One region of the Planococcus sp. APC 3900 genome, then DNA from elsewhere that is predicted to be linked to it. Evidence: predicted binding sites of a transcription regulator. Region 1 holds the regulator's gene; the other holds the start of a gene.
The links. Region 1 encodes LexA, which represses DNA repair genes until DNA is damaged. Its sites were predicted from a motif close to CGAACATATGTTCG; they were not measured.
Positions count from the first base shown of each region.

Region 2: the regulator LexA is predicted to act here: its motif matches at 15,146-15,159, upstream of QMA04_RS05615 (Y-family DNA polymerase).

Region 1 covers NZ_JASDCT010000015.1:63-8,147, forward strand. The annotation lists partial or broken gene QMA04_RS17800 (hypothetical protein) at 1-693, opposite strand, end outside; gene QMA04_RS17805 (hypothetical protein) at 1,286-1,414, shown strand; gene QMA04_RS17810 (hypothetical protein) at 1,664-2,122, shown strand; gene QMA04_RS17815 (hypothetical protein) at 2,284-2,472, shown strand; gene QMA04_RS17820 (hypothetical protein) at 2,620-3,051, shown strand; gene QMA04_RS17825 (hypothetical protein) at 3,113-3,307, shown strand; gene QMA04_RS17830 (class I SAM-dependent DNA methyltransferase) at 3,405-4,139, shown strand; gene lexA (transcriptional repressor LexA) at 4,204-4,824, opposite strand; gene yneA (cell division suppressor protein YneA) at 4,990-5,307, shown strand; gene QMA04_RS17845 (YneB family resolvase-like protein) at 5,304-5,957, shown strand; gene QMA04_RS17850 (DUF896 domain-containing protein) at 6,016-6,249, shown strand; gene tkt (transketolase) at 6,337-8,085, shown strand, end outside.
Region 2 covers NZ_JASDCT010000002.1:322,222-345,183, reverse strand. The annotation lists gene QMA04_RS05685 (peptide chain release factor 3) at 1-1,056, opposite strand, end outside; gene QMA04_RS05680 (UDP-N-acetylmuramoyl-L-alanyl-D-glutamate--2,6-diaminopimelate ligase) at 1,163-2,623, opposite strand; gene QMA04_RS05675 (M42 family metallopeptidase) at 2,643-3,701, opposite strand; gene QMA04_RS05670 (ATP-binding protein) at 3,893-5,467, shown strand; gene QMA04_RS05665 (PepSY domain-containing protein) at 5,541-6,197, opposite strand; gene QMA04_RS05660 (PepSY domain-containing protein) at 6,308-7,009, opposite strand; gene QMA04_RS05655 (sensor histidine kinase) at 7,009-8,379, opposite strand; gene QMA04_RS05650 (response regulator transcription factor) at 8,363-9,061, opposite strand; gene QMA04_RS05645 (aldehyde dehydrogenase) at 9,397-10,785, opposite strand; gene QMA04_RS05640 (Gfo/Idh/MocA family protein) at 10,850-11,773, opposite strand; gene QMA04_RS05635 (hypothetical protein) at 11,889-12,032, shown strand; gene QMA04_RS05630 (thermonuclease family protein) at 12,225-12,956, shown strand; tRNA gene QMA04_RS05625 (tRNA-Val) at 13,140-13,212, shown strand; gene QMA04_RS05620 (YolD-like family protein) at 13,494-13,856, opposite strand; gene QMA04_RS05615 (Y-family DNA polymerase) at 13,867-15,126, opposite strand; gene QMA04_RS05610 (TRAP transporter permease) at 15,608-17,641, opposite strand; gene QMA04_RS05605 (DUF1850 domain-containing protein) at 17,631-18,155, opposite strand; gene QMA04_RS05600 (TAXI family TRAP transporter solute-binding subunit) at 18,234-19,217, opposite strand; gene QMA04_RS05595 (phosphatidylglycerophosphatase A family protein) at 19,346-19,930, opposite strand; gene QMA04_RS05590 (alpha/beta hydrolase) at 20,036-20,758, shown strand; gene QMA04_RS05585 (YjcG family protein) at 20,831-21,349, shown strand; gene QMA04_RS05580 (GNAT family N-acetyltransferase) at 21,350-21,781, shown strand; gene fabI (enoyl-ACP reductase FabI) at 21,846-22,616, opposite strand; gene mgtE (magnesium transporter) at 22,696-22,962, opposite strand, start outside.

The DNA.
Region 1 (8,085 bases):
TAGTTTAGGGATAGATTTAGATTCACAAAAAATAACTTTTAACCCTGTATTTCCATCGCCGAAAGTTTCAACCTTAACTTTACCGTAATAAATTCCAAGTCGATTAATAGGGATGTTTTTGTTGTTCCCGACATCCCTAAAAAATTGGTTCAAAGAAAGTGTTTCATTAGAGTCAACTTTTAAAATCTTTTTATCATTATCGAATAAAGGGTCTTTAAAAAGCTCAATTGCACTTAAAATAGAAGTTAAATAACTGCCTTCAATTAGTTTGTTATTGGTAATTGAAGAGGATAATGATTTTGATTGATATCCAACTAAGTTGTTGTTCTCTTTATTATAATCGGGGTCTTGAGAAGTTTTTGTCTGCGTAGATATTTTTCTGAGGATTACCAATCCATTCTTCTCTACAGTATCTTTGGCAGCTTTTTTCTCGAGTATTGTTCTTTGATTTTCTTCATCTCTACCTGATTGCTTGCATCCAGCTACATGTAAGTGATCCTTTTTTCCTATTTGGAAGTAAATCCTCTTCGGGTTATCATTTTCCCAAGTAGTTGCGGACAACTTAATTTGGCAACTTTTATCAGCGCAAATAAAGTTTCTGTAGTCTTTCAATTCACCACGGCGCCCCATAATCCTTGCTTTTTCAGCAGTGATGATTCTTTTCAATTCAATACTATAAGCTTCTTTAACCATAGTAACCTCCTAATATTAGTGAATTGATATTATTAGTATCCATATTATTCTAACAATATTTTCTGTTACTTGCAGATTCAAAAGAAATAAATATTTCAGAGTGATAGAAATTGTTTACTATTATATAGAAAGAACTTATATGTCGAGAAGTATATATTGCCCAACTGGAGTTTTAAAAATTGCCCAACTTTTGCCCAATTATCCAACTCCAAATATACACAAATAAACAAAACAGATTTACAAGAACGCTATTCTATCAGTGGTTTAGAATCAGTGAAATCGGATAAAAACACCAGGTATATAATCCGCACAAGCGTCCACCCGTGGGAACGCGAGCAATACTTGAAGATGTACTAAAAATTACCTTAAGCCGTTGGTGCTGCAAAGCGCCAACGGCTTTTTTCTGTTTTCCGTCGAGTCCAGAAAGAGAAAATGAAAAAAAATAATGGAAATTGAAAACTAATAGAAACTTATTCGTGTGCTAAAGCGACTAATTGGCAATGACCTGGCAGACTGAGATATTAAAAAGTTTTTTTAAAAAAAAAGTTAATATTTGACTATGTTGCTGATTAGTAAAAGAGGAGGAATCATTATGTTCATGATCTTATACGCAATTCTAATTTCTCTCTGGATCACGTCTTTAGTCGCTTTCGGAAAATCATACATCCGTTACCACAAAGATGAGCGTGCTTATGAAGAAAGCCACCGCGTCGATTCTTGATCAGCAGAATGCTTCACGGTTGAGAATTGAGTGATTCTCGTTGATGGTGGAATATCTGTGTGTGTTTCCTGTTAAAGGGATTCCGGCTTCAATTGCTCCTCAAATAATTGGCGAAGCATTTCAACGGAGTTTTTAACAGAAGCAGGCCACGAGATTAAAGAACAGTATGCCGTTTGGAATTTAGTGAACTGGTCGGGTGTGATTCTTACTGTCTTGGAAGAAAGCGTGATAGAAATAGAGCCTAGGCTGATGGAAGTTAACGAGCAGGCTCTCTTCGATGGAATCATTAAAATAAGTGAACTGGAGCAAAGAACCTCGGATTTACTGAACCGTTTCGGAGATATTGAAAGAACCCTGCTGATTCGTCGTACAGACATCTTTACTCTGCTCGAAAATGAATGGATAGGCATGGGCATTGAAGACACCTTGAAACTGGCTAAACGGCCATTAGAATATAAATTATTTAAACAATCAACATTGGAAAAGATACTGAAGAGACCGATAAATGAAATTTTTGTCGATTGGAGCCTCAAAGCCGATAAAGGTTATGCTGTTCTGACTCTGCAGAAAAGTAAACATGAAAACAGTTTCTCCTCGGAGATGCTGTTTTTTATGTGCTGGCAAAGAAAGATTCCAGAGGCAAGCGGATATCTCCTTGTCTTGCTGTTGCTTGAAAATATCCTGATTCTAACTAAACAGGCTTTGTGAAATTTATGATGAAAATATGCAGAGTATGCGAAGAATACCTTTTTTTATAGTTTACAGCCGGCGAATTAAGGTTATAATTAGTTGCAGCCTGAAAAGTTAATAACTCATACTGAATTTTTCTTTCTCTTGAAAGAAGAAGGATTTTGTGGGAGGCGATTAATTTGAGGAAAATCCAAGGACTTTCGAATCTTGTAGAATATTTGGAATCAGTGAATTATCCATTGGCTGCAGAGCAGATTACAGATTTAATGTCGAAAAGAAAGATTCCGCACCGCAAAGCATTCCAAGACACTGTGATCTTTAATTTAGAACACATTGACTGGTGGATTGCTGAGCAGCAGAAACGATGATTAATTGATGAACATGCTTGAGTAAAAGAAATAACCTTGTCGTCCGTTCTGCAAAGAACGAACTGCGAGGTTATTCTTTTTTGGTAACTTTATACACTTTTTTGCGTCTACTGTTATAATAGTCTAAAAACGGAGGGGGAATCGGCTATGCGCTTTTTAATGTCTATCATTGTTTTTTTAATCTTCTTTTCGTTTGCAGGCATTGGCACATATGTTATCGGACCCGATTTGTCGACCGACCGGCTGGTTGCCGAGGCGACAGAAGAGCTTCGGAACAACGGGCAAATGGAAAAAGTGGTGGAATATGTTGAAAGTGATCCACAAATGCTTGAATATGTAGAAGAAGCCAAAATTGCAGAGGAAGAGAGTATGCCTTTGCCATTTGAAACAACTGGAGATGCGGCGGGTACAGTCATCAAAAAGGTCGGCATTGCGGATCTGGCTAAAATGAAATCGGGAATTGAAGATGGCACGATGTCAGCAGACGAAGTGATTCAGAAGCTTGAAGAGGATTTGAATGAAGAAGAGCTGCTTGCCCTGAAAGTGATCGTATACAAGGAATTATACAAACAGCAATAATAAAGGATATATGCTAAACTGAGTCACGAAGATAAAGTAAAAGTTTAAAGGAGGCTATTGCATGAAACCGTTTCGCGTAGAGTTTTATTTTGATCAAGGCAATACCATCGTACACAATGTCCAGGCTGTAGATAAAGAATCGGCATTAAGCAAGATTCCTTCCAATGGCACTTATGAAATTTCAGATGAACAAACAGGCAATATTTATCGCATTACTATCAATTTAGTTAAATATATTATCGTCAGCGAACTGTAGAAGATTTTTTCTCGGCAAGCTGCACTTAAGGTGTTGCTTGCGCAACTCCTTTTTTTAAAAGATTTTTTGCATGACAATTCGATTGGGAGGCAAATGAATGGAATTCAGAGGATCGAGTGCTTACGAGGAAAAAGATTTTTTGAAGAACTTTCTGCAAAGAAGAAATCGGGCGGAGAGCCCTAATAACAGCATTGAAAAACCAATAATCTATGGGTTGCTTGGCAACTTTCAAAACCAGGATATACTCGATTTAGGATGTGGAGATGCCTTATTCGGAAAAGAACTGTTGGAAGCAGGAGCGCATTATTATCATGGTGTAGAAGGGTCTGAAGAAATGATCGGCTTAGCGGCTGCAAATTTGGAGGGTGTCAATGCCGATCTGACATTGGCAATTATGGAGTCATTTGTCTTTCCTGAAAATACCTATGACATCGTCTCCTCTCGATTAGCCATCCATTATTTACCGGAAGTGGACGAACTATTCCGAAATGTATATGAATCCTTAAAAGCTGAGGGGAAATTTGTATTTAGTGTGCAGCATCCACTGACGACCTCATCTTTTTCAAGTAAAATGTCAGGAGAAAAAAGAAGCAATTGGCTGGTGGACGATTACTTTAAAGAAGGGGAACGGCACGAACCGTGGATCGATAAAATTGTCGTCAAGCATCACCGGACCATTGAAAGCTATTTTACTTCTTTGACAAAGGCGGGATTTAGCGTAACGAATGTTCGGGAAGGGAAGCCCGAACGTCAATATTTCAGTTCTGATGAAGAGTATAGTAGGAGAATGAGAATTCCTGTAATTTTAGCTTTCAGCTGTCATAAACGCTAAATCGAAATTGTTTACATAATAAAAATATCCATTAAAAAAAACCAGGGATTTCCCCGGTTTTTTTTTAATGGATTTGGCGGTAAACGCCTACAACTTTACCAAGAATCGATACTTGGTCTACAATGATCGGATCCATTGATGAATTTTCAGGCTGAAGACGGAAATAATTTTCTTCTCGGAAGAAGCGTTTGACTGTTGCTTCATCCTCAGTCGTCATTGCGACAACAATGTCCCCATTATCCGCGGTCTGCTGCTGCTTAACCACTACATAATCTCCGTTCAAAATTCCGGCTTCGATCATACTTTCACCCATGATCTCCAGCATGAAGATGTGATCATCTTCAGTGCCATAACTTTGCGGAAGCGGGAAATACTCTTCCACGTTCTCAATTGCTGTAATAGGAACACCGGCAGTTACTTTACCGATCAAAGGAACATGCAATACCGGACTTTTATCGATTAACGCTTCATCAGTGCTTATTACTTCAATGGCTCTCGGCTTGGTGGGATCCCGTCTGATCAAGCCTTTGCTTTCAAGACGTGCTAAATGTCCATGTACAGTCGAACTGGATGCAAGACCGACTGCCTCACCGATTTCGCGTACGGATGGCGGATAGCCTTTCAGCCGAACTTCCTCTTTTATAAATGACAGAATGTCTTCCTGGCGTTTGGATACTTTTTTCAACAGTTTCACCTCATTTGAGTAATTCTACTTGATTTCTACCAATAGTATACCAACTCGGGCATTGAAATGCAAACATAGGTTCGAATTTTATTCTTGACAAAAACACCTGTTCGCATTAATATGAGAACATACATTCCGAACACAAATTCTTAGGAGGCGGTTCAAATGACATTCATTCGACAAAATACTTATCTTATCGCATTTTTCTCATTAATTGTGGTATTTACTTTTTACGCCATACTGTCCCATAATACAAACAGTACATCAATGAGCCAAGTTGAAATAGAAGAAGGCGATACGCTTTGGACTTTAGCTGAATCTTTCAGTGGCGCGACTCCCCATCATGAATGGATAGAGGAGATTATGAAAGAAAACAACCTTTCTACTCCAAAAATCATTGCAGGACAATCCCTTAAGATTCCAAGCGACCAATTGAAATTTGCTCCTGATGAGACCATTAAATTTGCAGGTGATACTGAATGAAGAAAAATGCATTAATTTATTGCCGTGTCAGCACGACCAAAGATACGCAGGAATCCTCCCTTGAGAGACAGGAAGAAGAACTGATGAAATTCGCGTTTGAACAATCTTATAAAGTGGATGGTGTATACACCGATCAGCACAGTGGATACGAGATGGATCGTGACGGTCTGCTTGAAATGCTTAATTGCATTAAGGGAGACAAAATCGATGCCGTTTTTATTCAGGATGAAACGCGTTTGGGCAGAGGGCACGCACGTATTGCTCTTTTGCATGTCATGAAGAAATATGGCGTGGAAGTTTATACCTTATCGGATATGGGGCCAATAGCCCTTAATGATATGGATGACATGGTGCTTGAAATTCTGGCAATCGTTGAAGAATATCAGCGCAAAATACATAATGCCAAAATCAAGCGGGGCATGAAACGCGCTGTGGAAAATGGCTATAAACCGGAAAAAAATCTAAAAGGCAAAGGCAATCCTGATGGGCGTGAACGCTTGGATCTGCCTATCGATCAAATTGTCAGCCTGAAAACTAATGGGCTGACTTTCAGTGAAATTGCTGTAACCTTGCAAGGATTCGGCTACCAAGCGAGCAAGGCGACGGTTCATCGGCGATATAAGGAATACGAAAAGCTGATGAAAGACTAAAACATTGCAGAAACCTTACTTTTTTTGTACCATATGAAAAGAAGAAAGGTGGATGTCTATGTTATCACCAGACAAATTAACTAGAATTAATGAACTATCACGTAAATCGAAAACGACTGGATTATCCAAAGAAGAAGCAAAAGAACAATCTTCTTTGCGCCAGGAATATTTGCAAACGTTCCGTAAAACGATGCGTGGAACAATTGAAAATGTAAAAGTAATTGACCCGAATGGGAACGACGTAACGCCAGAAAAGGTCAAAAATATTCGAGAGAATAAGTATTTGAATTAAATACTTATTCTCTTTTTCATTGTATTCTTTTCTATTGTTGACTAAACTAGAAAGGGATTATATTTTTGTTTGAGAGAGGATGTTACTATGTCAACCCACGCAGATCAACTTGCAGTGACAACAATTCGTACACTTTCCATCGATGCAATCGAAAAAGCAAATTCTGGTCATCCAGGATTGCCAATGGGCGCAGCTCCAATGGCATATACTTTGTGGACTAAGCATATGAACCACAATCCAAAAAATCCGGATTGGTTTAACCGTGACCGTTTTGTGTTATCCGCTGGACATGGTTCCATGCTTCTATACAGTTTGCTTCATTTAAGCGGCTATGGTTTAGAAATGGATGAAATCAAAAACTTCCGTCAATGGGATTCAAAAACACCTGGACATCCCGAATATGGCCACACTACAGGCGTTGAAGCAACGACCGGTCCACTTGGACAGGGAATTGGTATGGCGGTCGGTATGGCAATGGCTGAGCGTCATTTAGCGGCTACTTACAATAAAGAAGGAATGAATATCGTCGATCACAACACTTTCGCTTTATGCGGTGATGGAGATTTGATGGAAGGCGTTGCCGGAGAAGCTATTTCTCTTGCGGGCCACTTGAAATTAAACAAATTGGTTGTTCTATATGATAGCAACGACATTTCGTTGGACGGTCCACTTGGCAAGAGTTTCTCTGAAAATGTTCAAAAACGTTTTGAATCATACGGCTGGAACTATTTGCGCGTAGATGATGGCAATGTATTGGACGACTTATCAGAAAAAATCGCACAAGCCAAAGAATCTTCAGACAAACCGACATTAATCGAAGTCAAAACCGTTATCGGTTACGGAGCTCCGAACAAATCAGGTAAAGCAGATGCACACGGCGCGCCGCTTGGTGAAGATGAAATGAAATTGGTTAAAGAATACTACGAGTGGACTTTCGATCAAGATTTCCATGTGCCGGAGGAAGTATATGAAACTTTCCAACAGGCAACTGAAGAGCTTGGGGCAAAAGCTGAGTCAAAATGGAACGAATTGTATTCACAATACGAATCAGCACATCCGGAATTGGCGGAACAATTGCAGATGGCGATCCGTGGTGATCTTCCAGAGAACTTTGATGCAGAGTTCCCGACATATGAATTCGGTAAGAAACAAGCAACTCGTTCTTCTTCAGGAGATATGATCAATGCAATCGCTAAAACAGTTCCTTCCTTCTTCGGAGGCAGTGCTGACCTTGCTGGATCCAACAAAACGAACATCAAAGGCGCTGGCGATTTTGACGCTGAACATCCTGAAGGACGCAATATCTGGTTTGGTGTGCGTGAATTTGCAATGGGAGCAGCCTTAAACGGTATGGCTCTTCATGGCGGACTTCATGTCTTCGGCGGAACGTTCTTCGTCTTCAGTGATTATGTCCGTCCAGCAATCCGTCTGGCTGCATTAATGGGGCTTCCTGTCACTTATGTCTTCACACATGATAGCGTAGCTGTAGGCGAAGATGGCCCAACACATGAACCGGTTGAACATTTGGCTTCTCTTCGTGCAATGCCGAACTTGAGCGTTGTTCGTCCCGCTGATGCCAACGAAACAAAAGCGGCATGGCGTTTGGCGTTGACGGCGAAAACTACACCGACTTTATTGGTTCTTTCTCGTCAGGACTTGCCAATTTTGGAAAATAGCGCAGAACTTGCAGAAGCTGGCGTGGAGAAGGGTGCATACGTTGTGTCCCCTGCTGAAAATCCACAAGCGCTATTGCTTGCGACTGGATCGGAAGTTAGCTTGGCTGTAGCTGCACAAAAGCAATTGGCTGAAGAAGGAATTGCGGTTTCTGTCGTTTCA
Region 2 (22,962 bases), on a different contig from region 1:
CATTTCCCGATCATCCGCCAGGAATTGAGTGGTTTGTGATAATTTGATGCTTTTTCCTGTCCGTGCCAGCGTAACGTTCATTCCCCGTTCGAATTTACCGGACACGATGCGCACGAAAGCGATACGGTCACGGTGAGCTGGATTCATATTGGCTTGGATTTTAAAGATAAATCCAGAAAACGGCATATCGACCGGATTGATTTCTTCGTTATCTCGCGTTTCACGCGGCTGTGGTGAAGGGGCAAACTGCAGATACGTTTCCAGGAAAGTCTGCACCCCGAAGTTTCCTAAAGCACTGCCGAAGAATACTGGCGTCAATTCACCTTTTTTCACTCGGTCAATCGAAAAGTCATTGCCCGCTTCATCCAGTAATTCGATGTCTTCCATCGCTTGAGTGTAATAAGACGTTTTGGTCATTTCATGTTCTTCCATCAATTTGCCTTCTTCATCCAGCTTCAGGAAACGCTCTCCTTCAGAACGGAACGGCTCGATGCGCTTATTGTAGCGATCATAAATCCCGAGGAATTCTTTCCCCATACCGATCGGCCAGTTCATCGCATAGGATTGGATACCAAGTACTTCTTCCAGCTCTTCCATCAGTTCGAGCGGTTCTTTCCCTTGGCGGTCCATTTTGTTGATGAAGGTGAAAATGGGAATACCGCGCATTTTGCAGACTTTGAACAATTTGACGGTCTGGGCTTCAATCCCTTTGGCCACATCGATGATCATGACGGCACTGTCGACGGCCATCAATGTGCGATACGTATCTTCACTGAAATCCTGGTGTCCAGGAGTATCCAGAATATTGACACGGTGTCCGGCATAATCGAATTGCATCACGGAAGATGTTACAGAAATCCCCCGTTGTTTTTCAATTTCCATCCAGTCGGATGTAGCGAACTTGCCGCTTTTCTTTCCTTTAACGGTTCCTGCATCACGGATCGCACCGCCGAATAACAGCAGTTTTTCCGTTAAAGTCGTTTTTCCGGCATCCGGGTGGGAAATGATGGCGAAGGTTCTTCTATTTTGAATTTCATTCTTTAATTGGTCTGGCATGTTTATACGCTCCTTTAATCTACTCTCTTCATATTAGAGAACGCGACTGAAAAAAACAAGGAATTTTACTGTACATAGAAAAAAGAAGCCTGAAGAGGCTCCTTTTTCATTGAAACTTTTTCATTGCTTCCTGTATCGCAATTTCTTTATCGCTATGTGGATATTTGGTATTGCCGATAATTTGGTAATCTTCATGTCCTTTGCCGGCAAAAATAATGATGTCGCCTGGCTCAGCTTGTTGCACAGCATGGCGGACAGCTTGTTCTCTGTCGCCGATGCAAGCAAAATTGCTGTGCGTCATACCGGTTTCCAAGTCGCCCAAAATGCTGTCATATGCCTCATCGCGAGGATCGTCTGTCGTCAAGACGACATAATCGGCAACCGATGCTTTTTCAGCCATAATAGGACGTTTTGTCTTATCCCGGTTGCCTCCGGTTCCGACCAGGAAGATGATGCGGTTCTTTTTGAAGTCTTGAACAGCATCAATCGCTTTTTCGATGGCATCCGGTGTATGTGCATAATCAATGAAGACTGAAATCGGTGCTTCCAGTTCCACTTTCTGCATACGTCCTTCGACAGGCGCAATTGCCGCCAAAGCTTTAAGGATTTCATCCAACTTATAGCCTTCAGCGTATAATGCAGCAATTGCTGCCAGCGCATTGGAAACGTTGAACTCTCCCAGCAATTTCATCTGGACCGGGAACTTCCCTTCAGAACATTCAAGAGTGAAGCGGGTCCCTTCATGCGTCAATTCAATATCTGTTGCCCGGAATTGCGCTTCGTTCTTAATGCCGAATGTATAGACAGGATGCGGTGTCATTTTGGCGATTTCATAAGACCATGGATCATCTGCATTTAAGATGGCCTGCTTCCGGTTGGCAAGGTCCTGGCCAAGCTGAGAAAACAATAGCGCTTTGGCGTGGCCGTATGCTTCCATCGTGCCGTGGAAATCCAAGTGATCATGTGTCAAGTTGGTGAAAATGGCCGTGTCGAATTCCACGCCAGCCAATCGGCCGAGTATCAATCCATGCGAAGAAACTTCCATCGTCATGTGTGAACAATCTTCATCGCGTGCGCGTGCAATCATCTGCTGGGTCGTCAAGACATCGTTTGTCGTATTGGCTGATGGATGCAGTTGGCCATTTAAATTGAAGCCGATTGTCCCGGTCAATGCTGACTTTTCGCCCAGCTCCATCAACATGGAATGCAGAATGCCTGCCACACTGGTTTTGCCGTTAGTGCCAGTGACGCCGATCATATGCAAAAGCTTAGAGGGATAGTCGTAAAACTTAGCGGCTAATAGCCCCAATATCCGCGAAGTACTGGCCACTGTGATCACTGTCGCATTATCGATCGTCAATGGCTTTTCAGCAATAATCACGGTTGCCCCTTGGTCGGCAGCCCGTTGTGCAAAATCATGGCCGTCCACCGTATATCCTGCTATACAAATGAACAAGGAATCCGGTTGGATATCCCGTGAATCGATGGTTAAATACTTAATTTTTTCAGGCAACTCACCTTTAATCTGCTTATATGGGATTGCCGCAAGTAATTCTTTGCTGTTCATGTAAATCCTCTCCTAACTCTTATGAAACCAATGGTGACAAGACATATGCGTGAAGCAATGCTGCCGCCGCTTTTAATGAATCTGTATGGGTGCGCTCATATGAATGGGAAGCTTCGATCCCAGGACCGAACAAAGCATGCTTCACGTCGTGGCCGGCACTGATGGCCGCCGATGCATCCGATCCATAATAAGGGTAGATGTCGACTTTGTAATCAATGCTCTGCTCTTTCGCCAAGGAAATCAAGTGGCGGGTCAATCCGTAATGATACGGGCCGCTTGAATCTTTCGCACAGATCGATACAGTGTATTCATCTGATTCCTGTCCGTCTCCAATAGCACCCATATCAACTGCAATATACTCCTGTGTTTCTTCAGGAATGCTGGAATTTCCGCCGTAGCCGATTTCTTCATTGTTTGAAATATAAAAATGGGTCGTATAAGGCAGCTTTTCTTGCGTTTCACTGAAATGTTTCACCAATTGAAGCAGCAAAGCCGTGCTTGCCTTGTCATCCAAATGACGGGATTTGATGTAGCCAGAAGCAGTCGCTTCAAACCTTGGCTGGAAAGAAACAAAATCTCCCACTTCAATTCCAAGGTTCCTGACCTGCTCCTGTGAAAAGGCTTTTTCATCCAAGCGCACTTCCATGTTGTCTGCATTCCGCTCAGCTGATCCCGCGTCCTTGTAGACATGGACCGTCGTCTGATGCAGCAGGATCGTTCCGGATACGGTTGAACCGTCCGCTTTATGTACCAGGCAATTTTCGCCTTCAATCGCATTGAATTTAAATCCGCCCACCAATGACAGCTTCAGGCGGCCACTGGGTTTGATTTCCTTCACCATCGCACCGAGTGTATCGACATGCGCCGTCAGCAACCGATGTTGCTGATTATTTTCTCCTTGGATCGTCGCGATTACCGCACCTTTATGGGTGGTCTTGTACTCGACATTCCATTGTTCAAATAACGTTCGGATTTTTGCCATGACGTCCATGGTATAGCCGGATGGACTTGGAATTTCCACTAACTCTTTTAATAAATTGATCGTTTCGTTTTGGTTCCATTGATAAGTCACCTTCATCACTCCTCGATCTTTTAATCATATCAAAATCAAAGTTGTTCGGACAGTCCTGTCTTATAGTATCATGGTATAAGTTGAATCAAAAAAATGAACTTTTGCCTGCCATTTTCCGCTTCCGGTTTGTTTGCCGGAAAACCGGAAAGAATAGTTCAACATACTATAGTTTATAAGCATAAACCTCGAGGTGTCCAATGGAAAGCAATGTCATCAAACACAGAAGAAACCAGTTATTTATCCACTTGTACGGATTTGCGAGTATTTTCCATTTTCTGCTTAACCAATTAGTGGAAATGAACACAGCCACCGTCTCCCTCATATTCGGCATTATTTCATATTCCGTATTGTTAAGCCTGGCTGTTGCCCAAGTAAACGATCGTACGCTTCAATTCATGGTTCTTTTAGCTATGAACTTATATGTATTCATCTTGAACTTCGAATCTTTGTCTTCCATCACCCTTATTTTTTTTGTGGTGCCAATCATTGCCTCCGCCTTATATAACGACACAAAGCCGATCGTTATCTTGGCACTGCTCACATCTGCAGAATTCATGCTGCTTTTGACTGTTTTTGACCGCTTTGCCGTAAGAGCACCGCTGCCCTACAACCAACTATCGATGATCATGTTCTTCATCGCAATTCTGTCGATTACTTTGCTCGACAGCATCTATTTCAGCCATTACCTAAAACAGTTGGAATCAAAAAATGCATCGATGGAAAAGGCGCTGTTGTCAAAAGAAGGCTACCTGCATTTGTTTTTCGAGAATGCCAAAGATGCGATTGCTGTTTTTGATTCAACTAATAAAATCATTGCTGTCAATCCCGCTTTTGAAGAACTATACGGATGGCCTTCGGAAGAATGCATCGGCAAAACCTTGCCGCTTTACCCAGCGGATATGAAAAAAGAAGCGGAAATCCGTACCAGGGAAGTCCAACAGGGCCAAAGCTATTCTTTATTGGAAACGATAGATGTCCGAAAAGACGGCAGCCGCTTTCATGCACAGGTCACGCTGTCGCCTATCTTTGATGATTCCAATGAGGTGATTGCTACTTCGATCATTTCCCGTGACATCAGCTACCAAAAGGAATCTGAAAAGCTGATATTGCAATCTGAAAAACTCAAGCTTGCTGGAGAAATTGCTGCAGGGGTGGCTCATGAAATCAGGAATCCCATGACCGTCGTCTCCGGATTTGTCCAAATGATGCATCAGGATCCCAAGCATCTCTTTCCTGAATATACAGCATTGATTCTATCTGAAATAGACAGGATCAATTTGATCATCAGTGAATTTTTAGTTCTCGCTAAACCTCAAGCTGCCACATTGAAGATTTTCAGCGTTCAGCAAACACTGAATGATATTTTGCTGCTCTTCAGTTCAGAGCTCAATCTGAACGGCATCATTTTGAAGACGGAATGGGACAAGGATTTCCAGATCAATGGGGAAGAACATCATTTAAAACAGGTCTTTATCAATTTATTGAAAAATGCTGTGGAATCGATGGAACAGCCTGGCGAAATCGAGATTTCACTGCAAGCCGAAGCTGATTCCATGTTTTCCATCAGGTTCAAAGATTCGGGGATTGGGATTGCTGAACAGGATCTGGAAGAAGTTTTCGAACCTTTTTACACCACTAAAGCCAGTGGTACTGGCCTCGGATTGATTGTTTCCCAAAAGATTATCCAAGAACACAAAGGTTCCTTGACGATTTCAAGTAAAGAAGGCGTCGGAACAACCGCCACAATTCTTTTGCCTATAAAAACGATTTAAACAAAAACAGGAAGGGATCGATTCCCCTTCCTGTCTTTTCTATTCCAGCCTGTTATTCAGATGCATGCTGTAATCAATCCCAGTCGTCATCGTTGTCATCATCATCAAAATCCGAATCGACTTTCAAGATAGAACCGTCTTTTGCATTGACGTCGACGTCATGTTCTGAGCGTCCATCTTTGATTTCGATTTCGTAATAAGCAAATCCGTCATCCGTTTCGAGTTCAAATCCTTCCACAGTCCCGCTTACGACCGCCAAAGCCGCTTCAATCGCTTTATCCGAACCGATCAAGTCTTTGTTTGAAACTGCCTGATTGCCTGATTTGCTGTCCGCTGTCTTTGTGCTTGCCGGTGAAACTGCTGTGCTGGATTGCTTTACATCATCATTTCTGTCTTTTTCGCGTTTATGTTCCAGCACTTCTCCAGTGTAGGCGTCGAATTCAAAATCATATTCATACCCTTCAAAGTCGACATCCACTTCGTAATGAGCTTTACGGTCATCTTTGTCCAACTCGATATCAGTAATGCGTCCATTTGCCAACTCCAATGCTTTTGCTGAGATTTCTTCAAAGCTGAGCATTTCTTCAGGTGTTGATGATTTCTGCACTTCGTTGGTCACCGTTCCGGTTTTGGCTGCCGGATTGGCTGCCGGCGTTTCCGAGTTAGCTAAAACGATGCCCCCAAAAGCTAAAACCCCTGCTGCGACTGGAATGTAAATTAATTTCTTCATGTAATTTCTCCTCCTCATTTGTTGTTACTCTTACAATAACCTTCTGTTCTGAGCAGAAGATTAAGGGTTTATGAGAATTTGATGAGAAATCCATGATAGTGTTCTCAGAGTCAATCGTCCCACTCAACGGTCATGGTATCCCCCCGGATCGCATGAATCTGGATTGTTGCTTCTTGGTCAGTCTGTTCATTCTCAATTTCAACCAAGTAATATCCGCCGTCTCCAGTTTCTACAAACTCAGCTTCTTGCACTTCGCCGGTCAATGTTTTTTTAGCCAGTTTGATCGCGGCGTCTCTTGTAATGATTCTTTCAGGTTCTGCTTCCGGTTCTTCTGCAGGCGGTGCCGCTTTAATCGGCTCCTGGCTGATTTTCCGTACCTCTCCTGTTTCCGCAGATAAGATGACCGTCGAAACTTGGGTTTCTTCCTTTACCTTGACCTCGTATTCATTGCGCTCTTTGTTATAGTTGATGCCGTCAATCGTACCCGAAGCATTCTTCAACGCCATTTCCTGTGCTTGATGTTCCGTCAATTCCTTGACTGCTTCTGTTTTATGAAGCAATTCCATGGTCTCCACTTGCCCGTTCTGACGGTTGACCAAAGCTAGATAACGTCCATCCGGCCGCACGAATTCGACCCGGTAAGCGTCACCTTCTTCTATAGTCTGTTCCACTTCCCCCCCGTACAGGCTGATTACGGTTTCATTGGCCTGCTTTGCTGAAATATCAGGTCCAGAACGAGGAAACAGAAGAAAAGCCAAAACCCCCACTCCAAACAAGATTGTCGCTGACGCCATCAAAATCCATTTTCGCATCACAATCCCTCCTGCTTCGAGTGTACTTCATCAACATTAAAATTCTCTGAGAAAATGATGGATACTGTCGTACCAAGCTGTTCAATGCTTTCCAGCTCGATTCGGACTTTCAAGGAATCGGCTAGTTGCTTCGCTAACGAGAGCCCTAAACCAAACCCGCCAGTTTCACGGTTTCTGGCTTTATCCACTCGGTAAAAACGTTCAAAGACATAGGGCACAGCTTCTTTTGGAATGCCGATTCCCGTGTCGCGAACCTGGATGATGGTGTCACCGTTCTTTCTGGCCACCACTTCTACTTTTTCCGAGCTGTATTTTCGGGCATTGTCCAACAGGATATACAGCAATTGCTTGAACTTCGCGATATCGGTGACGACTGGCAGAGACTGCTCACTTGTGATCAACTTGAATTCACGTTCGTAGGAAGTGTTCATGGCAGTGACGGTCTGCTCCAATAGGTCAAGTGCATCCACCTGTGTCCACTCCACCTGGGATTCGCTTCGGCGGGCAATGTGCAGCAATTGCTCGATCAACGCTTTCATGCGATCGGTTTCTGCACGGATGGCGGCCACACTTTCTTCCGCAATTTTTTCATCCTGCATGCCCTGCCGCTGCAGCAGCTTGGCGTAACTTCCGATGACTGTCAGCGGTGTCTTCAGTTCATGCGATGCATTCGAAACAAACTCTTCCTGCTTGGAATAGTTTTCTTCCAATAGACTCATCATTTCATTGAAGGTATTGCCCATCTGTGTCAATTCATCCTGAGACTTCCCTTCTATCGGAAGTCTTTCAAACTGGCCATTGCGCTGGATGCGTGTCATGGTATTCGTTAAGTTGGTGATCGGCTGTGTCACGATTTTCCCCAGAACGACACTGGAAATGACAACTGGAATCATCGCGAGCAAAGTTCCCGCAATCAAAACTAAACGAAGCGTATTCAAGTTATTGGTCGTTTCCCGCAGTGACTGCGCGACCGTCACTTCCGCCACTTGGCCATCTGTCCAGATAATCGGCGCTTTTACATACGCAAAGCGCTCGTCATCCACTTTCACTGTTCCGGACTGGCCTTCCAACTCTGCAGGAAGTTTCACAGTCACTGTCGGAGATTGGATAGGTGAAGGCTGCTTGCCTTCTGGAACTGTGACCTTCACAAGTCCGTTGACAGGCACATACGCTCGTAGTACATTGCTCGGATCTGAGGTTTCAGTTTCATTGAACTTCGCCACAAGAGCGTTTGTTTCCGACTGCAGTTGATTGACTTCCGATGAATACGTCAATTGGCTGAACGAAAAATAAATGACAAAAGCCAGCACCAGTAAAATAACCAGCATCAGTAAAGTGGAGGAAATGTGGATTTTATTTTTCAGCTTCATGGCCTTGCTCCTTCAAGACATAGCCGACTCCGCGAACCGTCTGGATGTAAGTCGAGTTTTCACCAGCGTCCACTTTCTTCCGCAAGTAACGGATATAGACATCGATGACATTGGTGTCGCCGTAATAATCATAGCCCCACACTGCATTCAACACTTGTTCGCGGCTGAGCACCTGCTGTGGATTTTTAATCAGATACAGCAAAAGATCAAATTCACGCGGCGTCAATTCGATGGCACGGCCGTTACGTCTGACGTCACGTGTGCTTTCATTCATCTCCAGCTCCTGGAAACGATGGAGTGAAGAATTGCCGTTGCCATTCACCAAGCGCAAGCAAGCACGGATCCGGGCCAACAATTCTTCTATTTCAAAAGGTTTGGTGACATAATCATTTGCCCCTAAATCCAATCCGGCCACTTTATCTTTCACATCGTTTTTAGCCGTCAATAAAATAACCGGAATCGCTGCATCAGAAGAACGGATTCGTTTTAAGACATCCAGTCCATGAATTTCCGGCAACATCAAATCGAGCAGCACCAAATCCCAGTCCTGTTCCCGAAATTGAATCAATCCTTCTGATCCTGTATGGGCAACCCCTGTTTCATATCCTTCAAATTTCAATTCCAATTCCAATACACGTGCAATGCTTTTCTCATCTTCCACAATTAAAATGCGTTCTGCCACTGCAATCACCTCTTGATACTTATAATAGCAGATTTAAGAAAAGTGCAAGCAGCCGTTTAGCCCCGACAAGCGCTGGAAGTCTTCCCGGTAATGGCGTTCTTTGCCATTGTCGGGAAGGCTGAAGCGACTCGAGGGGCTGGCTGTTGGAGTCTGGATATCACGAAAAGCGCAAGCAGCCGTTTAGCTCCGACAAGCGCTGGAAGCCTTCCTGGTAATGGCGTTCTTTGCCATTGTCGGGAAGGCTGAAGCGACTCGAGGGGCTGGCTGTTGGAGTCTGGACACTACGAAAAGCGCAAGCAAGTAGACAAAAAAGAAATAAGCGACCCGAAGGCCGCTTATTTCAATACTGTTTTGATCCACTTCGCTTTGTTTTTATAAGGCGGGAAGACCAGGTTTGTTGATAATTTAGTTGATTTCTTTAGAATCGATTTGGCATGTGTAAAAGTTTCAAAACTGGATTTTCCGTGGTAGGAATTAACTCCCGATGTACCGATGCCGCCGAATGGCAAATACGAGCTGCCCACATGCGATACCGTATCGTTGATGCAGCCGCCGCCAAATGGCAATTGATCCAGGAAGAACCGGACAGCACGGTCGTTTTCAGAGAACAAGTACGCCGACAAAGGCTTCGGCAATTTACGGATTTGGCGCAACAGCAATGGAAGATCCGTATATGTGATGATCGGCAAAACCGGTCCGAAAATTTCATCTTCCATCGATGGGCTGTCCCAATTGACATTGTCCAAAAGAACCGGTTCGATATACAAATCATCACGGTCCATTTTGCCGCCGTAAATGACGTGATCAGCTTCCTTATTCACAATTTCCGCTAAGCGGTCAAAATGTTGGGTATTGACAATGCGCCCGTAATCTTTGCTTTGCTGCGCATCTTTTCCGTAAAACTTCTGTATCGTCTTCGTTAATTTTTTCAGGAATTCTTCTTTAACCGATTCATGCACACAAATGTAATCAGGCGCTACACAGGTCTGGCCGGTATTCATCAGTTTGCCCCAGGCAATCCGTTTGGCAGCCAGGTCCAAGTTCGCCGTCTGGTCTACAATTGCCGGGCTTTTGCCGCCAAGCTCCAAAGTTATGGGAGTCAATCGTTCCGATGCCGCTTTCATGATGACTTTCCCGACATTGACGCTGCCCGTGAAGAAAATATAATCGAATGATGCATGGATCAACGCCGTCACTTCTTCACGTTCGCCTTCAACCACACGAATGTAATAGGTAGGAAACGTTTCTTCAATAATGGTGCGGATGATTTTCGCCACATGAGGCGTTGCTTCAGATGGCTTGACCACTGCACAGTTTCCGCCGATAATAGCCCCGATCAATGGCTCCATCACCAATTGGAACGGATAGTTGAAAGGACCGATAATCAGGACAGAGCCGTATGGTTCACGGATGACAAAGCTTTTCGACGGCTGAAGATGAATCGGCGTCTTGACTTGTTCAGGCTTCATCCAGTCTTCCAAATTTTTCGCCATGCTGCCGATGCTGTCGAGCACAAAGCCTACTTCGGTTGCATAGGCTTCAAATTCACTTTTGCCCAGGTCTTTCTTCAAAGCTTCAATTACGTCGGTTTCATGGGATTGGATTACGCTTTTCAAGCGGTGCAATTGTTCAATCCGAAAGTCCGTTGATTTTGTGGCACCCGTATAGTAATAATCACGTTGTTCTTCAATCATCTGTTCTACGTCATTTGCTGTAAAATTCATTTTCCAACCTCCCTCAAGTGTTTTCATTATACCAATGGAGTTCTTGAATTCAAAAAATGAACACTTATTCAGTCAATAAATAATCGATATAGCGTTGGATGACCAGGCCTTCTTCAAAATTAACCAAAAGAGTCGATTGGCTATCCATTTCTGTGAAAAGTGATGGTACATTTTCAAATCCACTGATCAATCGCCGCTCTTGGCCTTTTTCTGATTCATAAAGATCCGACCAATTCTCCAATGTCAGAACTCCAGTTTCGCCGTATATTTTAAACTGCAAGTTCTCTTGTTGGCCGATGCCGCTGATTCCCGTCAACAAGAACGGAATTTGTTCTTGAGTCAAGCCATGCGCAATCAATCCCGTTTCGCATTTTTCTGCGTCTTCCGGATAGGTGATGTGATGGGAAGTAAACGACAACTCACCGAAAAGACGGTTCATCAATTGAAAATAATGGGGAAAGACTTCACGGACAAAGCCTCCTTGGCTTCTTGAAGCAATCCATGGATTTTGTTGCCACAACCTCGGCCAATCCGGGAAAAATGTCTGGAGCTCGATCCGTACCACTTTTCCAATCTGTCCGTTCTTGATGCGCTTGGCCATTTCGCGGATTTCCGGTTTATACATCAGCGGGAAATGCATGGCCGTCTGCACACGATTGTCTGCAACAGACTTGACCATTGCTTCGCCATCTTCCACGTCATGAGCCAACGGTTTTTCGCAGAGGATATTGATGCCCGCACTGGCTGCCAGTTCAGCGATTTCCGAATGAAAGGCGGGCGGTGTCGCAATATATACCCAATTGATATCTGAATGCAACACGTCCTCTACTGATTTTGCTGCAGGGATTCCATAGGCTTCGCTGATTTCTTCGAGGCGTTCTGCCTGCTGGTCATAGACCATTTTTATTTCCACTTGTTTTTCCTGCTGAAGCTGTTTGATGATGCGTTCACCAACAATTCCTGTTCCAATGATGCCAATTGAAATCATAAAAAATCTCCCCTTTTATGGCCTTTCGGCTTTTTTATGCCCTGTGTTTATCAGTGTAACCTTTAGGGGTATAGAATAGTCAAACAATACCATTACATCCTGAGGAGGAAACAACATGAATGAACAAACGAATTGGTGGGAGCCTATTTTCACAGGACAATTAGAAGTAGGCGTCAATAAAGAAAAGTTAGAAAGCGTTACGGAAGAATCCATTTTATACTATGAAGAAACTTCAAATCAGACGGAGTCAGCTTTTTAATTGCTGAAACTTACACACGACTTTTGCCGCTGCAATACATAGAAAACGCCTTGTTCAATTTACAATTGATCGAGGCGTTTTATTATGCAAATTTCCCGGACAGTTATAGCTGAACCCAAATCCGCTAACCGCTGTCGCATTGCCAGAAAGCCTAATTATCCATATAATAATGGAAACGAAAGCAGGGATCCTATGAAACTAAAACTTATGCTGCTGGCCTTATTCTTTCTTTCAGGATGCGGCATGCTGGAATCGACTGATACATCCGGCACAACCGACCGGATCGATGTGGAAGTGACGCAGGTCATTGATGGCGATACCATAAAAATCATTTATGAAGGCGAAGAAGTCACTGTCCGCTACTTGTTGATGGATACGCCGGAAACCAATCACCCGCGCCTGGGTGAACAGCCTCTTGGCAAAGAAGCGACAGAAGAAAACAAACGGCTGATCGAATCAGGCGATGTCTCGATCGAGTTTGACGTCGGCGACCGTTTTGACGATTATGACCGCTTGCTGGCTTATATCTACGTCGATGGCGAAAGTGTTCAGGAACAGATGCTGGAGTCTGGACTGGCCCGGGTTGCCTATGTCTTCCCTCCAAATACCCGTTACCTGGATGATTTTGAAAAAGCGGAGCAAATCGCCAAAGATGAGGAAGCAGGAATTTGGCAATACGAAAACTATTCCACCGACCGGGGCTTCAATTCAGAAGCATTTGGACAGGAATCTTCCGGAAATGCCCGTCCTTCCACTGAAGAGCCAATAGACGGTGATTGTGAAATCAAAGGAAATATCAACCGCAACGGCAATAAAATCTATCACATGCCGAGTGATTCTTCTTATGAACAAACCAATCCCGAAGAATGGTTCTGTACAGAACAAGAAGCGCAAGACGCCGGTTTCAGAGGGGTTGGACAGTAGGACAACAGTTCTTTATGGGGCCTTCTTCCGGCTGTGTCGTCGATGAAATGCAGCGTATTTTCGCATGCCCTGACAGTGCTCCGGCGGGACGGATAAAGGGAAATACAGCGCTTATTTTTCTTCTCCAAAAACTATTGACTTTTTCCGTGGACAAGCTATACTTATATTTGTCCTGGAAATTGAGATTCCTTAGCTCAGCTGGGAGAGCGCTACCTTGACAGGGTAGAGGTCGCTGGTTCGAGCCCAGTAGGAATCATATAGTACGATGAAGAACCGCACAGCCATTTAGGCTGCGCGGTTTTTTTGTATCACAAAAAACGGGATGCATAAAGCTCCCGCACCAAATTTGAAATCCTATTCATCTTTATCTTCAACATCAAAACTGCATCAAAAACAGCAAGGCGATCCCCAGTAAGTTCATCCCGTAAAAATAAAAGCCATCTTGAAAACTTATGTGCTCTTCACCAAAAAAATACAAATTCATCCGTTTCATTTTATCATCCTTTTTTGTCACTTTTTTAGGCCATGCCTGCCGGTTTAATCCACCATCACAATCGACACGATTTCATCCACGGGCAGTCTGCGCTGCTTGAATGGATCCTCATAAATCAACATTCGAGTTTTCCCATCAATGCTTTTAATCGTCCCCCTGTGTGCCTCGATGGCACCATCTTTCCAGCAGCGGATGAGAACTTCGCATTGCCGCTTCAGCGCAATCTCCATCTCTTCCTGAATCAACTGCAAGTCGTCTCCGTTCAACTCGGGTTTTGGCACTTGTTCGTCTTTCTCGTACCATTCCCGGATCATTTCGACATGTTCCGGCAGCATCAAGGCTGTCCATTTAATGTTCCCGCGATCTTTAATATCGCCGACTGTCTTTAAATACTTATTGCGTTTCATCGGACCACCCCTATTCTTTGTTGTGTCCGCCGATCAATTTTGTCCGCGCTATGGCGGTGCCCGCCTGTGTGCCCGAGATGCCCCGATAGATAGCCGAATAGCCATACTTTTTCCGGATGGCATCCATGGCACTCCCCAAGCGCCTGTTTTCAAACTTCCTTTCATCGAACAGACTTAACTGCATCGACGACTCTTCTTCCAGATTGCTGATGGACAACGAAATCTGGCGAACCGGTTTATGTTGGAAATGCTCATGAAAAATCTCCTGGCAGACGCGATAAATTTTCAGCGTATCATTCGTTGCTTCGTCAATAGAGCGCGAACGGGAGAATCCGCCGCCGAATACGGACTTGCTGTAAACAACACTCAAGTGAATTGTCCGCCCCATGCGGTGAGCTTTACGCGTACGCATCGCAACATCTTCACACATTTCCAGAATAATCGTCATGATGTCTTTTTCTTCTATGTAATCGCGATATAAAATCTGTCCTTTTCCGTAACTGACCTGTCCCTCCACCAAAGGCGCACCTAAATCCGACAAGTCGATGCCATTGGCGTGTTGGTGGAGTTGATTGCCCATAATCCCAAAGCGCTCCTCCAAAAGAGAGACGTCTGTACAGGCCAAATCTCCAATACAGAAAATCCCCATGCTGTTTAAGGTTTTTTCCATCCGAGAGCCGATGCCCCACATTTTACTGAGAGGCGCCACTGGCCATAACTTTTTCGGCACATCGGCATATGTCCAATTGGCAAAACCCGTTTCTTTCGCCTCCAAATCGAGAGCCAACTTTGCCAGCAGCATATTTGGCCCTCCCCCCACCGAAGAAGGCAGTTTGAAACAGTCCAGCAATTCCTGTTGGATGCGGCGCATTGTCTGTTCAGGAGGCCCCCACAACTTCTCTGTCCCTGTCAGTTCAATAAAACTCTCGTCTACACTGTAAACATGAATCGATTCTTTTGGCACGTAGCTGCCCAACAGCTCAGTAATGGCCATCGATTTTTCCAAATAAAGCTTCATTTTAGGTTCAATCAGTAAAATATCCGGATGGTTCGGAATTTCAAAAAGCCGTGTGCCAGTTCTCACACTAAAACGCTTTTTCATCATAGGCGATGCCGCTAAAACCACACTTCCTTTCCGTTCCTGGTTTCCCACCACTGCAAGACAAACTTCCAACGGATCGAGTCCCAGTTCTACCGCCGAGACGCTGGCATAGAAACTGCACATATCAATACAAAAGATATGACGTTCTGGCAATTCAAGTGCTTTCATCACTCTCACCTCTCAAAAGGGAACGTATGTTCTTATTCTATACCACGATGATCGTAACGGCAATCCTTTTTAAAAAAATAAACTTCTGCCATGCGGTTCACTGGATCTGAACTGCATAGCAAAAGCGATATTCTAAAAAAATCCAACCGTTTCTATGCTTCAACTATAAAAAAGATTTAAAAAAATTGAATGCCCCGCCTTATGGATCATTCAATTTTCTAACAACTTTACATTTGCCGGTATGCGTATTATGATAAGTGCAGTAAAAGATTTGACATCCATCATTCTTATCAGCGCACCGGAAAACAGTTGGAAATTGCTGTTCCCGATTTGCAGGAATCAATGGGTGCCAAACCCACTGCAAGCTTTAGGAACAAAGTTTGCTTTGAAAAAGTCATCGCCTTCGGGTGATGGCTTTTTTCGTTTTTTAGCCAAAAGAAAACCGGCCAGGCATCAGCCCGACCGGTTTTTTCATAGTTTATTATGCTTCTACAGTTTTGGCAGGCTTTTTATCGCGCGCCAGCCACTGGATTCCAAATAGAATAACAAAGGCAATGGCACCAATCGTATCAGACAAGCCCTCCGGATAAATCAAAGCTAATCCGGTTGCGAATGCCAGGATGCGTTCAAGCCAGTTCAGCTTGCGATACCAATAACCGATCAATCCTGCTCCGATGGCAATCATCCCTGTCAATGCTGTAATCAGTACCCAGATCAGCTCAGGCCAAGTGGTATCGATCATCAGCAGAGCGGGTGACAACACAAACATATACGGAATGATAAACGCCGCGGCCGCCAATTTGGCTGCAATAAAACCAGTCTTGATCGGTTCGCCACCTGAAATCCCTGAAGCTGCAAATGCTGCAAGCGCAACAGGCGGTGTAATATCGGCAATGATCCCGAAGTAGAACACGAATAGATGGGCAGATAAAGCGACCACCAGCGGTACTGCCGCTCCAACCGGCTCATCCATCATCAACAACGTGATAATGGCTGGTGCCGCTATCGTAGAGGTGATGACATAATTGGCAGTTGTCGGTGACCCCATTCCGAGAACAATCGCTGCCAGCATGGTGAAGAACAAGGTCAGCAGGATATTTCCTCCTGAAGCTGAAACCAGCCCATTTGCCAGACTCAGGCCAAGGCCGGTCTTCACAACGACGCCGACGATGATTCCGGCGGCGGCTGTTGCCGCTGCAACAGCTAAAGCCGTTCGTGCCCCATCAACAAGCGCTAAAATGATATCTTTAAAGTTCAAGCGTGTTTCTTTATTAAAAGCACTGACGAAAATCGTCAACAGAATCCCGTAAAGTGCTGCCTGCATGGTTGGAATGCCGATCAACAAGAAAACGATGATGGCGATAATCGGCAGCAAGAGATAAATCTTTTTCACAACTTCCTTGCGGTTTGGCATTTCTTCAGGCGAAAGGCCTTTCAGTCCAATCCGCTTGGCTTCAAAATGAGTCATGATCCAAACTCCTGTGAAATACAAAAGAGCCGGTATTGCAGCTGCTTTCGCAATTTCCCAGTAGGTAACTCCTCCGATAAACTCCACCATCAGGAAGGCTGCAGCACCCATGATCGGCGGCATCAATTGTCCGCCTGTCGAAGCTGCTGCCTCTACGCCTCCGGCAAATTCCTTCTTATATCCCAGTTTTTTCATCATCGGAATAGTATAGGAACCTGAAGTTACTACGTTGGCCACAGAACTCCCGGAAATGGTCCCCTGCAACGCACTGGAGAAGATGGCCACTTTCGCAGGCCCCCCAGTCAAATGACCGGCCAAGGATACAGCCAGATCATTGAAATACTGTCCGACCCCGGTCTTCACCAGGAACGAACCGAACAACAGGAACGTAAAGATAAAGGTGGCTGAAACGCTGATTGGCGTTCCCAGTATGCCATCTGTGGTATAGAACATGAGCTGGACGATCGAATCCAGATCCTGTCCTCTATGGCGCAGGAAGCTCGGGAAGTAAGGCCCGAAAAAGGCATAGGCCAAAAATAAACTGGCAATGACGGTAATCGGCATACCCACGGCCCGCCGAGTTGCTTCAAGCGTCAGCAGGATCGCTAAAATCCCGACAATCAAATCCAGTTCAGTGACCCGTCCGAGACGGAACACCAAATCATCATACATGATTGGCCAGTAGGCAGCTACGCCAATTGAAAGCAGCGCCAGAATATAATCATACCAGGCCACTTTATGCCGGATTCCTTTGCGCTTTCTGGCCGGGAATAATATGAAGATCAAAGATAATGCAAACCCTAAGTGGACAGACCGCTGAATATAAGCGGTATATTGCCCGAAAATAGCGGTATAAAGCTGGAATAAAGAAAAAGCTAATAACCCGAAAAAGACCACATGCTTAATGATTCCGCTTAAATCCCGCGTATTGGATTCAGGATCGTATTTCTGTAGAATTTCCTTCTGTTTTTCTTCCGAGATGTAAGATTCATCTTCCGGCGGAAGCTTTTGCTGTTCGCGTTCTTCTGGAGACAATTTATCGCTCATCAATTCTCACTCCTTGTCTTAGTTGAAACAGGGATAAGCGTTCTACCCTAAAAGTATACGACTTCCCTCTTTCAAGCGTTTTTTTCAAATCAATCTTCTGTCCTTTTGTTCTGAATGATAAACCGGCATCCACATCTCCGACGAACAGCCGAAATTCGGGCAGTTCCCTTGTCATATTCTTGATAAAGTATTTACCGTCCTTTTCGACAAAGGTCTCGCCTTCTCCTGCATTTGAGGGCATGCCAATATTAAAATCTTCATATTCAAGCTCTGTCATCATTAAAGCGTTATCCTCGATCACTTTATAACTTTCAATGACTTCTGACAAATGGATCGAATGGGTATAGATCAATTGGAAAAACCGGCTTTTGACCGGCACATAAGCCGTTATTTTTTCAGTCTCGTTATCGGTAAACACATAATTCTTCTGGAATGGGGTGAATGCGATCAAGGAGCTGATTAAGATGAGGGCAATCATTAACGGAAGAAACTTCTGTATCCGGGGAAACTGCATCGTCCATTCTCCTCCATCTTGAAAACAAAGAACTGACGGCAGAGCTTTCGCTTTACCGTCAGTTGTTCGCTCATTCAATTACTTTGCTTCGTCGAAATACTTCTGTGCTCCAGGATGGATATCGATTCCGATTCCATCAAGAGCCGTTTCAGCTTTGATCAATTCCGCTTTAGCGTGCTGGATTTGATCTGTGTTTTCATAGATCGCTTTAGTGATGTCGTACACCAAGTCTTCTGAAAGTTCGTTTTGTACCACTAACATAGCCAATACAGAAACAGTCGGAACTTCTTCAGCCAATCCGTAAGTGCCGGATGGTACAACATCATTTGCATAGTAAGGATATTTTTCGATCAATGCATCCGCTTTATCCTGTTCGACAGGTACAATCACTACGTCTGAAGTTGCGCTAAGGCTTTCAACAGCGCCTGTCGGTGTCCCGGCAGTGATGAATGCCGCATCAATTTGTCCTGACTGCAGGCTTTCTTGTGATTCCCCAAAATCAAGATTTTGAGCATCGATGTCTTCCATCGTCATGCCATGGATTTCCAGTAATTGTTCAGCATTAATATAAGTCCCAGATCCAGGGGCACCTACAGAGATTTTCTTCCCAGCCAAGTCATCAAAAGAAGCAATTCCTGAATTTGAAGTTGTGACCAATTGGATGGTTTCCGGGTAAAGCGCACCGATAGCGGAAACGGTATCAATCTTTTCCCCTTCGAACATGTTCGATCCTTCAGCTGCGTAGAAGGCTGTATCCGTTTGAACAAACGCAATCTGCGCCGCTCCATCAGCAAGTGCAGTCATGTTTGCAGCGGAAGCCTGGGAAACTTCAGCAGTCGTGTCCAAGCCCGTTTCATTTTCAACGATCGTAGCCATCGCGCCACCAAGCGGATAGTATGTTCCTGTTGTTCCGCCCGTCAAGATGCTGAGGAATTCGGGATCTGAAGCCCCGCCACCGCCTTCTCCTTCGGGTTCTGTTGCTGCGTCATCTCCACAGCCTGCCAAAAATACAGATCCTGCAAGAGTTACTGCAGCAAATAAACCAAATTTCTTCTTCAACATAAAGTGACCTCCCCTTTGCTCAATTCGTATTTTGTGTTTCCTTTTCATAATAGCATGTCTTTCTTACTACTTTCAATGCATTTCAGGAAATACAACCGCTTACATAGAGAACATTTAGAAAACTCGAATCAAGTTTCAGCACCTTCTACATGAGTTTCAGGAGTTGTTTCTCCCGGCGCCAGATCTTCAAAAGTCCGCCCCTGTTCTTCAAGGTCACGCGTCCGGTGGGCAATCCGTGCCGATGCACATGCCGCAACACTTGCTACCAGGTCATCCAGGAATGTGTGGACTTGGCCGCCGTATTTCGTATCAAGCTTATGGATAATTCCAGTTTTGTTTTTGTCCAAATGGCCGAATGTGGTTACAGCGATGCTTCCATAAGTCAATACTGCACCTAAACCGATCATTTCATCGACCCCGAAAAGCCCTTCGTCTGCTCCTACGATCTGCTGGAGTGGACGGGATAACTTCCCTTGTTCTGCCAATTCATCCAACTCAATTCCCACAAGCAGGGCGTGCTGCATTTCACGTTTGCGCAAAACACTTTCAACGGATTCCATGCAATGTTCAATTGTCAGTCCTTCATTGAAAGGCAATTGCATATCCAAAACGATTTTAGCTATGTCTTCATTGGTGACGCCTCTTCGCTCCAACGCCTCGTGCGTCGCTTTCGTCACTTCGTCCGAATGTACTCGAAATCTTCCGCCATCCATAATCAAAAACCCCTTCCTTCTATAGTCTTGGTGTTCTTTTCCCATTATACCTTGTCCATCCAGTATGGTACAATTTTCTTACAAACCACTAGAGGAGGCATATAAATGACTACTGGAAAGGTAGAAGATTTATCCATTTACAGCAAGGAACTTCAAGAAGACATGCAATTGCTTGTCTACCTTCCTTCCAATTTTTCACCCTTGTACAAATACACACTGGTCATCGCTTCAGATGGCAAGGATTATTTTCAATTAGGGCGGATTCCGCGTGTCGTAGATGAGTTATTGGCGAATCAGGAAATCGAAAATATCATCGTGGTCGGCGTGCCTTATAAGAGCGTGTCCGACCGCAATAAAAAATACGAACCGACCGGTGAACAGCATGGTGCATACGTGCGCTTTTTAGCACATGAGCTGGTGCCTTTCCTGGATGAAAAATACCCGACCTATCAGGTCGGCATGGGCCGTGCATTGATTGGGGATTCGCTGGCTGCAACAGTATCGCTGATGGCAGCTTTGAAATACCCGAATATATTCGGCCGCGTCATTCTGCAGTCGCCAAAAGTCGGCGAAGACATGCTGAAAGCAGTCGAAGCCTTTAATTCAGCCAATTCTTTCACCGTTTACCACGTCATCGGAAAAGAAGAAACAGCAGTCAAACTAAGCAATGGCGGAACGGAAGATTTTGTTGAACCTAACCGGAAATTAAATAATTTAATGAAAAATAAAGGGTTTTCGATCTTTTATGAAGAATTTGATGGAGACCATACTTGGAAGCATTGGCAGCCAGATTTGCGGCGTGCATTGATTCAGAACTTCGGTATGTAGAAGCTGATGAGGCACCACGACTAACTGGGGGCATTCAGAGAAATGGTCATTACAGACAAGGAGGTCATTAGGATGAAATATGGAGTAGCAGCTTTTCCTTCAAAAAAATTGCAGGATATCGCAAACTCATACAGAAAACGCTATGATCCGCATTATGAACTGATCACCCCTCACATGACATTAAAAGATCCATTTGAGGCGGACGCATCAAAAATAAAAGACGTTGCGGCAGAAATGCAGAACATCGCCAAACGCCATAAACCGTTTAAATTGCACGCGACGCGTGTCAGCACATTTTCTCCGGTCACCAATACTTTGTATTTCAAAGTGGAACCGAATGCTGATATCTCAGCGTTGCATGAAGACTTACATTCCGATTTCTTTGGCGGTATGCCGAAGCATTCTTTCGTACCGCATGTTACGATTGGACAGAAATTGTCTGATACCGAACATGCCGATGTTTTTGCCCAATTGAAGATGGCAGGCATCGACCACGATGAAATGATTGACCGCATTCATTTACTTTATCAATTGGAAGATGGTTCATGGACGGTCTACGAGACATTCCGATTAACTGGAGATGATCAATAAGTGCTGAAAGTAAAAATAACCGAAAACCAATTGGAAAAAGAACAGGCCTTTGATATCCGCAGAAAAGTTTTTGTGGAAGAGCAGAAAGTTCCGGTTCATCTTGAAATGGATGAATACGATGACAGTGCCATTCATTTTGTCGGCTATCAGCTTGAACAGCCGATTGCTGCCGGACGGATGCGGGAAGTAGAAGCAGGCCTCGGCAAAGTCGAACGGGTATGCGTGCTCCCCGAGTACCGTGGACAGCATATCGGTGTCATGATGATGAACGAGATGGAAGAGTATGCACGGACAAACGGGATTTTCAGACTTAAATTGAATGCCCAGACCCACGCTATCTCCTTTTATGAAAATATTGGCTATGAAGTGACATCAGAAGAATTCATGGATGCGGGAATCCCCCACAAATCGATGGAAAAAGTCGTTAATTGATGGTTTTGCAGACATGAAAAAACAGGACGACCGCTAATCTGGTCGCCCTGTTTTTTTGTGTTCTTTAAAGGATATGGTATCCGCTGTCTACATGGATGGTTTCTCCTGTAATCCCGCGAGACATGTCGCTGAAGAGGAATGATGCTGTATCGCCCACTTCTTCCGGTGTAGTGTTGCGGCGCAGTGGCGCTTTTTCTTCGATTTCATGCAAAATCGAATTGAAATCACTGACTCCTTTAGAAGAAAGTGTACGAATCGGACCTGAAGAAATCGCATTGACACGAATTCCATGACGCCCCAGATCTGCTGCTAAATAACGCACCGACATTTCAAGAGAAGCTTTTGCAACGCCCATGACATTGTAATTCGGCATAACGCGCTCGCCGCCGATGTATGTCAAAGCTACAATGCTTCCGCCTTCAGCCATCAATGGCTTGGCGTTTTTGGCAATATTGGTCAATGAGTATGCACTGATGTTTTGTGCCAGCAAGAATCCGTCTCTTGACGTATCCGAAAAATCTCCTGCCAGTTCCTCGTTCTTCGCGAAAGCGATGCAATGCGCAAGTCCATGGATGGTGCCTACCTGTTCTTTAATGGCCGTAAAGCATTCTGCTACAGCTTCGTCATTTGTCACATCACATGGCAAAATCAGTTCGTGGTTGCCATCCAACGTAGCCACCAAATCACGCACAGATTTTTCAAAGCGCTCACCTGCATAAGTGAAAATCAGGTTAGCTCCCGATTGATCCAACGAACGTGCGATTCCCCAAGCGATGCTCCGCTTGTTGGCTACTCCCATAATGACAAAAGTCTTTCCTTCTAATGATATTGACATGTCCATTCCTCCTGCATCTGTTATTATTACCTGGTACTAATAATACATCACAAAAAAGAAAAGTGCAATTCGCACTTTTCTAGAGGCTGCCTAGGAACGTTGTCGCTAAACCTAAATAAATCAAAATGGAAATGATGTCATTTAAAGTAGTGATAAAGGGTCCTGAAGCGACAGCCGGATCAATCTTCATCCGGTGAATCAATAATGGAATGAACGAACCCGCAAGAGTCGCCACAAAAATAGAGCTGGAAACAGCGGTTCCGACCAATACACCGATCAGCAATTCACCTTTCCAGAAGTACACTAAGCCTACCACTACGATGCCACAGACCACGCCTGTAATCAG